4 regions of the Rhizobium lentis genome follow, and region 3 is predicted to be linked to each of the others. Evidence: predicted binding sites of a transcription regulator. Region 3 holds the regulator's gene; each other region holds the start of a gene.
What was found. Region 3 encodes LexA, which represses DNA repair genes until DNA is damaged. Its sites were predicted from a motif close to TGTTCNNNNTGTGTTCNG; they were not measured.
Positions count from the first base shown of each region.

Region 1: a site for LexA is predicted at 944-961, ahead of uvrA (excinuclease ABC subunit UvrA). Genes of this name have one in related genera too.
Region 2: a site for LexA is predicted at 1,178-1,195, ahead of J0663_RS10370 (YifB family Mg chelatase-like AAA ATPase). Genes of this name have one in related genera too.
Region 4: a site for LexA is predicted at 927-944, ahead of recA (recombinase RecA). Genes of this name have one in related genera too.

Region 1 covers NZ_CP071454.1:4,084,797-4,087,000, forward strand. The annotation lists gene uvrA (excinuclease ABC subunit UvrA) at 1-821, opposite strand, end outside; gene J0663_RS19945 (single-stranded DNA-binding protein) at 1,106-1,615, shown strand; gene J0663_RS19950 (MarC family protein) at 1,739-2,204, opposite strand, start outside.
Region 2 covers NZ_CP071454.1:2,160,067-2,162,270, reverse strand. The annotation lists gene J0663_RS10370 (YifB family Mg chelatase-like AAA ATPase) at 1-1,086, opposite strand, end outside; gene gshB (glutathione synthase) at 1,241-2,188, opposite strand.
Region 3 covers NZ_CP071454.1:3,913,503-3,915,706, forward strand. The annotation lists gene J0663_RS19035 (ComEC/Rec2 family competence protein) at 1-907, shown strand, start outside; gene lexA (transcriptional repressor LexA) at 888-1,607, opposite strand; gene J0663_RS19045 (VOC family protein) at 1,805-2,204, shown strand, end outside.
Region 4 covers NZ_CP071454.1:4,314,516-4,316,719, reverse strand. The annotation lists gene J0663_RS21135 (carbohydrate kinase family protein) at 1-829, opposite strand, end outside; gene recA (recombinase RecA) at 1,059-2,147, shown strand.

The DNA.
Region 1 (2,204 bases), 170 kb from region 3:
CAGGCGAATTTTTCCGAAAAAAGCATCCGCTCATGCGTCTCATTCAGCGACTTGTTGGCCGAGCCGCCGGCCGAGGTCTCCTCGGGGGGCAGCGGCTTGTCGGCGAATTCGGCGATCGCCAGCCCGTCGGCGAGCTTGAGGCAGGTTTCGAGACTGTCGGCCAGACGTGCCGACACATCCGGGCGCACGACGATGCGGTCGACCACGACGTCGATGTCGTGCTTGTATTTCTTGTCGAGAACAGGCGCCTCGGCGATCTCGTAGAACTGGCCGTCGACCTTGACGCGCTGGAAGCCCTTCTTCATCAGCTCCGCCAGTTCCTTCTTGTATTCGCCTTTGCGCCCGCGCACGAGCGGCGCGAGAATATAGAGACGGGTGCCCTCGCCGAAAGCGAGGATGCGGTCGACCATCTGGCTGACGGTCTGGCTCTCGATCGGCAGGCCGGTCGCCGGCGAATAGGGAACGCCGACGCGGGCAAAGAGCAGGCGCATATAGTCGTAGATCTCGGTGACGGTGCCGACCGTCGAGCGCGGATTGCGCGAGGTGGTCTTCTGCTCGATCGAGATCGCCGGAGAGAGCCCGTCGATCTGGTCGACATCGGGCTTCTGCATCATTTCGAGAAACTGCCGGGCATAGGCCGACAGGCTCTCGACATAACGCCGCTGGCCCTCGGCATAGATGGTGTCGAAGGCGAGCGAGGATTTGCCGGATCCCGAAAGCCCGGTCATGACGATCAGCTTGTTGCGCGGCAGATCGAGATCGATGCTCTTCAGATTGTGCTCGCGCGCGCCGCGGATGGAGATCGTCTTCAGTTCGCTCATCGTCTCTGCTTTGGTTTTCTGGATAACAGCCCTTATTTAGTGATGCCGACCGGCGAGTCGAGGCTGAATATCCTGGATGGCTCAAGGTTTTCGATTCTGTTGACAGGATCATAAGGATAAACTAGAACAAATAAAGAACAAAATTCCTGATGGATGCATGCGGCTTTCTGATGGATAAACATGTGGATTAAATGCCGCCCATGCGCATCGGCGGTCCGTGATGGTTTAAGGTGCGCCGATCGATTGAAACGCCGCCGGGCAGGGCGGCAGGCAGGGTGAGAAGCATGGCTGGTAGCGTGAACAAGGTAATTCTGGTTGGAAACGTGGGTGCCGACCCCGAAATCCGCCGCACTCAGGACGGCCGGCCGATCGCCAATCTTCGTATCGCGACCTCGGAGACCTGGCGTGACCGCAATTCCGGTGAACGTCGCGAAAAGACCGAGTGGCACACGGTCGTCGTCTTCAACGAAGGCCTCTGCAAGGTCGTCGAGCAATATGTGAAGAAGGGCGCCAAGCTCTATGTCGAAGGCCAACTGCAGACCCGCAAGTGGCAGGATCAGCAGGGCCAGGACCGTTACTCGACGGAAGTGGTGCTGCAGGGCTTCAATTCGACGCTAACCATGCTCGATGGCCGCGGCGATGGCGGTGGCGCGAGCTCCGGCTTCGGCGGCGGCCGCGGCAGCAGCAATGATTACGGCGACGACTACGGCGCCCCGTCATCCTCCTCCTCGTCGAGCCGCGGCGGTGGCGGCGGCAACTTCTCGCGCGATCTCGACGACGACATCCCGTTCTGATCGGCCGCCCTTCCTGTTATAGAGCGTCTGAGAGCATGATGCCCCACTCGGCGTCATGCTCTTTTTCTTTAATCCTCGGCGGATGAGCCGGATCGGCTCTGTCCTGTGGCATCTGCCATCATTTCAATGCGGCGTCGCGCTGATGAGATTGAGCGCTGCTTTCGCGCCGTCGACGACGAACTGCACAGCAAGGGCGGCGAGGATGACGCCGAGGAGGCGCGTCAGGATTGCCCGGCCGGTGACGCCGAGGAAACGGTCGAGCCTTTCGGCGATCAGCAGCGTCAGGAAGGTCAGCAGCAGAATGGCGGCGATGACGCCGATCAACTGGGCTTTTTCGACCGAGGTCGCCAGCGTGCCGGACAAGAGGATGGTCGCCGAAATCGCGCCGGGTCCGGCGATCAGCGGCAGGGCTAGGGGAAAGACGGCGATATTCTCGATGTGATCCTTGGTGATCGCCACCTCGGTCGTCTTCTCCTTGCGGTCCTGCCTCTTCTCGAACACCATCTCGAAGGCGATCCAGAAGAGCAGGAGCCCGCCGGCAAGACGGAAGGCGCCGATCGAGATCCCGAGAACGCCGAGCACGCCTGCG
Region 2 (2,204 bases), 1.8 Mb from region 3:
GCCGCGGGCGCAGCTATGGCCCGGCTCACCCGCCATGCCGCAGCGGCAGGGGTTCATCGCCGCGATCAGCTGGAATTTCGCCGGGTAGGAGACGCGGTGATTGGCCCGGGCAATGACGCATTCGCCGCCTTCGAGCGGCTGGCGCAGCGCGTCCAGCGCCTGCGGCGTGAATTCGGGAAATTCATCGAGGAAGAGCACGCCGTGATGGGCAAGCGAGGCTTCGCCGGGACGGGCGCGCAGCCCGCCGCCGACAAGGGCGGCCATGGTGGCGGAGTGGTGCGGGGTGCGGAAGGGCCGGCGATCGGACAGCTTGCCGCCAGTGAGCTGGCCGGCGATCGAATGAACCATCGACACTTCAAGCAGTTCGGCGGGAGAAAGCGGCGGCAGGATCGACGGCAGCCGCGACGCCAGCATCGATTTGCCGGAGCCTGGAGGTCCGACCATCAGCAGGTTGTGGCCGCCGGCGGCCGCGACCTCGAGCGCGCGTTTGGCGCTTTCCTGGCCCTTGATCTCGGCAAGGTCAGGCAGGTTGGCGGCATTGGCGCGGATCGACGGCTCGGGCCGGGAGAGCACCTGCGTGCCGCGGAAATGATTGGCAAGAGCAATCAGGCTGCGCGGGGCGAGAATATCGACGTCGGCACCCGCCCAGGCGGCCTCGGCGCCGCTTTCGGCCGGGCAGATCAGCCCCTTGCCGAGCGCATTGGCGCCGATGGCGGCCGGCAGCGCGCCCGCAATGGCGGCGATCGTGCCATCGAGATTGAGTTCGCCGACGACGACAAAGTCCGACAGCGCATCGGCGGGAATGGCGCCGAGGGCCGCCATCAGTGCGAGCGCGATCGGCAGATCGAAATGCGAGCCCTCTTTCGGCAGATCGGCGGGCGCCAGATTGACGGTCACCCGTTTGCCCGGCAGCGCCAGGCCGGAGGCATGAAGCGCGGCCTGCACGCGTTCGCGGCTTTCGGCCACTGCCTTGTCAGGCAGACCGACGATCTGCATGCCGACCTTGCCGGGCGCGATCATGACCTGAACCTCGACCGGCACGCCTTCGATGCCCTGAAATGCTACCGTACTGACACGCGCGACCATATGCCCACCCTCGTCCCGCAAACTCTTAGAGACCGCCCCTGTGGCCGTGAAAGCCAGCGGTTGCAATCTGGCACGGAAGCAGGACTAAAACAAGAACAATAAAAGAACGCAGGCAGATAATCAGTGGTGGATGCGGTTGTACCCGATCGCAGCCTCAGCCGCGCTTGCGCTCGATCGCATCCCAGAGCAGGCTTGCAATATCGGCGCCGCCGAACTTCCTGACCTCGCGGATGCCTGTCGGCGACGTGACGTTGATCTCGGTCATGTAATCGCCGATCACGTCGATGCCGACGAGCAGGAAGCCGCGTTCCCTCAGCGCCGGGCCGATCCGCTCGCAGATCTCTTTCTCGCGCGGCGTCAGTTCGGTCGCCTCGGCGCGGCCGCCGACATGCATGTTGGAGCGGCTGTCATGTTCGGCCGGCACGCGGTTGATCGCGCCGGCGAATTTGCCGTCGACCAGGATGATGCGTTTGTCGCCCTTGCGCACGTCGGGCAGATATTGCTGGGCGATGAAGGGCTCGCGGAAGAGCTGGCCGAACATCTCCAGCAGCGAGGAGAGGTTGCGGTCGTCACGGGTCGAATGGAAGACGCCGGCGCCGCCATTGCCATAGAGCGGCTTCAGGATGATGTCGCCCATTTCGTCGCGAAAGCGGCGGATCTCGGCCGGGTCCTTGGTGATCAGCGTCTTCGGCATCAGATCGGCAAATTCGGTGACGAAGATCTTCTCCGGCGAATTGCGCACCCAGGCCGGATCGTTGACGACGAGCGTCTTCGGGTGGATGCGCTCGAGCAGGTGCGTCGAGGTGATATAGGCCATGTCGAAGGGCGGATCCTGGCGCAGCAGCACGACATCCATGGTCGAGAGATCGACGCGCTCGGACGCGCCGAGCTCGAAGTGATCACCCTTGACGTCGCGCAGCAGCATCGGCTCGACGCTGGCAAAGAGCTTGCCGTCGCGGAAGCTCAGGCGGTCGGGCGTATAGTGGAAAAGCCTGTAGCCGCGCGCCTGCGCTTCCAGGCTCATGGCGAAGGTGGAGTCACCTGCGATATTGATGCCGGCGACATGATCCATCTGGACCGCTACATTGGTGATCTTGGTCATTTCCGTCCCTCGCTGA
Region 3 (2,204 bases):
CTCCTTCATTGTCATGCCGGCCGGGTTGTTCGCGATGCTGCTTATGCCTTTCGGCCTGGATGCACTGCCTTGGAAAGTGGTCGGATTCGGCCTCGATCTGGTGATCGCGGTGGCAAGGACGATATCCGGCTGGGGCGGGGATATCGGCATCGGTCGCTTGCCCGGCTGGTATTTCGCCGTGGCCGTGGCGGGCTTCCTGCTGATGACGCTCATGCGGACGCGGCTGCGCCATGTCGGCACCGCCATCATGGCAGTCTCGACGCTCGCTTTCCTGGTTCTGCCGGCTCGCCGGCCGCCGGATCTGGTGATTTCCGAGGATGGCGGTCTGGTCGCGATCGTCAAGGCGTCGGCAATGGCTTCCAATCGTGAAAGGCCGCCGGATTTCATCTTCGACCAGTGGCAAAGGGCACTGGTTCTGCCCACTCATGACCCGCCGAAAATGCTGGATGGCCCTGCTGTTCCCGAGGGAGACGATCGCCGCCTCAGGCTTTCGGCCGGTCAGCAGAACGAAGCGAGGCTCGCAATGCGGACTGCCGCAGCGGGGGGTACCGCGGAGCGTTTTTCCTGCGTCAAGAAAGCCTGGTGCGTAGCGAAGCTCGCCAACGGTCATGTCGTGACCGTCATCGAGAACGCCGCCTATCTCGGACCGGCCTGCGATGCCGGCGATATTGTCATCACGCCGGTGCGCCTGCGCTCGGCCAGCTGCCGCTCGGGCGCGACGCTGTTTACCGGCGAGACGCTGCGCCGGACCGGTTCGGTCGAACTGCGCATCACCGCCGGCGGCCCGGAGGTGGCGACCGCCTTCAATGCCCTATCGCGGCCATGGATGCGCCATCGCGCCTATGATTGGCGCAACGACAGTTTTACGGATTCTGGTCTGTCCGGTATCAGTGATAGCGGCGGATGAGGCCGATGAGCTTGCCCTGCACCTTGACGCGGTCGGGCCCGAAGATGCGGGTCTCGTAGGCGGGGTTGGCGGCCTCCAGCGCGATCGAGGCGCCCTTGCGGCGGAAACGCTTCAGCGTTGCTTCCTCGTCGTCGACAAGGGCAACGACGATATCGCCGGGACTTGCCGTGCTGCCGTTGCGAATGATCACGGTATCGCCGTCGAAGATGCCGGCCTCGATCATCGAGTCGCCCTTGACTTCAAGCGCATAGTGCTCACCGGAGCCGAGCATATCGGCGGGAACGACGATGTCGTGCGTGTTGTTCTGGATCGCCGAGATCGGAACGCCGGCAGCGATTCGTCCCATGACCGGTACGGAAACAGAGTTGCCGTTGTCGGCAACCGGTTTAGCGGCAGCGGGCGCTGCGGTCGGCTGGGGCTTGCCGAGGCTGCCCTCGATGACGCTCGGCGAAAAACCGCGGCGCGGCTGAAGACTGGGACTATAGGCCTCCGGAAGCTTGATCACTTCAAGCGCCCGGGCGCGGTTCGGTAGGCGGCGAATGAAGCCACGTTCCTCGAGCGCCGTGATCAGGCGGTGAATGCCGGATTTCGAGGCGAGATCAAGAGCATCCTTCATTTCGTCGAAGGAGGGAGGAACGCCGGATTCCTTCATGCGCTCATGAATGAAAAGGAGAAGCTCCTGTTGTTTGCGCGTGAGCATCGACGTCAGACCCCGTGATTGAAACAAATCCAGAACAGACCCTATATGTTCCATATGTGTTCCGCAAGTAGCTAAATTTCCGTAAAACTTCACGCCAACTCGTCGCGATTTTTATTTTCATTCGCCGGATTGGCGCCATGTCTTGCATTCAGGGAGGTGCTGTCGCACATCTCCTGTCGTTTCTGGGAGAGGAACCGATGAACGAGCATCTCGCCAAGCCGCACCCGCTGGATCACGTCGTTCTGCCCGTCGTCAATATCGATCTGGCGCGCGAGAGGCTCGGCAAGCTTGGCTTCACCGTAGCCGCCGATGCGCGCCATCCCTTTGGAACGGAAAACGCCTGCGTCTTCCTTGCCGACAAAACTTATCTGGAGCCGCTCGGCGTCGCGAGTATCGAGGAGAGCGACGCATCGGCGCTGAAAGGCAATGTCTTCACCGCCCGCAACCAAGCCTTTCGCTTTCGTTGCGGCGAGGAGGGGCTTTCGGCAATCGTTTTCGCCACCGAAGATGCTGCCCGCGATCATAGGAAATTCGCCAGTAGGGGATCGAGCGCCGGCGAGATGCTGGAGTTCAGCCGGCCGATGAAGATGCCGGATG
Region 4 (2,204 bases), 400 kb from region 3:
CGTGGCGGATGGCTTGCTCGAGCGGCAGGCCTGCCATCAGGGCCGCGAGCGTGCCGGCGGCAAGCGAATCGCCGGCGCCGGTGACATCGGCGACGGTGTCGGCGACCGGCGGCTGCAGCGTGACGGCGCGGCCTTCGGAAAACGCCACGAGCTCGTGCCGGCCGCGGGTAACGACGGCGCTCCTGATGCCGATCGCCTTCAGCAGCGGCGGCCAGCCGGCCGCCTCCTGCGGCTGTTGCCCGACAAGGGCGGCGGCCTCAGCCTCATTGAGGAAGAGATAGTCGATGGTCTCGATGCACGGCTTCAGCCTGATGACCTTGGCCGGCGAGATGGCGATGGCCGCGACGGGCTTGGCCAGAGAATGCGCCTTGGCGACGATCGCCGCGATCGTCTCTTCCGGCAGGTTGGCGTCGACGAGAATGAAGTCATGAGCGACGAAGGCCTCGCGCACCCAGCGGATGGAAAGGCGCCGCGGCACGAAAAAGCGGTAGAGATCCATATCGGCAAGGGCGATCACCAGGTTGCCATCCTTCTCGATGATCGCTGTGTAGCTTGGCGTCTTGCGGTCGAGGAAGACGAACGGCCGGTCGTCGATGCCGGCAAAATCGGCGGCTTCGCCGACCATTTCGCCGATGGCGTCGCCGCCGCGCGGCGAGATCATCGTCACGTGAAAACCCAATCTTGCAAGATTGCGCGCCGCGTTGAAACCGCCGCCGCCCGGTTCCTCGAACCATGTGCCGGGATTGCTGGCGCCCGGCGCCGTTTCGCCGGAGATGCGGCCGCGCCGGTCGATATGGGCGCCGCCGAGAACGAGAATCTTTTTCATCAACACACCCGCTCTCATAACGCGCAAAGGGCGAATCGATGCGCTTCGCCCTGCCGCGACAAAGGCGGCAGATATGGCCTAAGCCGTTGCTTTGCATCGATAAAACAAATATAGAACACGGACCGTTTTACCTTTTTCTTTCAATTGTTTGTTCGCCTATTGCGAGAGTGGAACAAATAGGGTACAAACTCGACATTGCTTGAGCGGCTTCAATAACCTAAAGGTGGATCGGATGTCTCAGAATTCATTGCGGCTGGTAGAGGACAAATCGGTGGACAAAAGCAAGGCGCTTGAAGCGGCACTCTCACAGATAGAGCGGTCGTTCGGCAAGGGCTCGATCATGAAACTCGGTTCCAACGAGAACGTTGTCGAGATCGAGACGATTTCGACGGGCTCGCTTGGTCTCGATATCGCGCTTGGCGTTGGCGGCCTGCCGAGGGGCCGTATCATCGAGATCTACGGGCCGGAAAGCTCGGGCAAGACCACGCTTGCACTGCAGACCATTGCAGAATCGCAGAAGAAGGGCGGCATCTGCGCCTTTGTCGATGCGGAACATGCGCTCGATCCGGTCTATGCCCGCAAGCTTGGCGTCGATCTGCAGAACCTTCTGATCTCGCAGCCGGATACCGGCGAGCAAGCGCTTGAGATCACCGATACGCTGGTGCGCTCCGGCGCCGTCGATGTTCTGGTTGTCGATTCGGTCGCCGCGCTGACGCCGCGCGCCGAAATCGAAGGCGAGATGGGTGACAGCCTTCCCGGCCTGCAGGCGCGCCTGATGAGCCAGGCGCTGCGCAAGCTCACCGCCTCGATCTCCAGATCGAACACCATGGTGATCTTCATCAACCAGATCCGCATGAAAATCGGCGTCATGTTTGGTTCGCCGGAGACGACGACGGGCGGCAATGCGTTGAAATTCTATGCCTCCGTGCGCCTCGATATTCGCCGCATCGGCTCGGTCAAGGAGCGTGAAGAGGTGGTCGGCAACCAGACCCGCGTCAAGGTCGTGAAGAACAAGATGGCGCCGCCCTTCAAGCAGGTCGAGTTCGACATCATGTATGGCGAGGGCGTGTCGAAGACAGGCGAACTCGTCGATCTCGGCGTCAAGGCCGGCATCGTCGAGAAGTCGGGTGCCTGGTTCTCCTATAACAGCCAGCGTCTCGGTCAGGGCCGTGAAAACGCCAAGACCTTCCTGCGCGACAATCCGGATCTCGCCCGCGAAATCGAGTTGGCGCTGCGCCAGAATGCCGGTCTGATCGCCGATCGCTTCCTGCAGAACGGCGGACCGGATGCAGACGATGGCGATTCTGCCGCGGAAATGTAAGCTTCACGCCTGAACTTATCGCATAGCTCAGCCGGCCGCATTCCTGATGAGAATGCG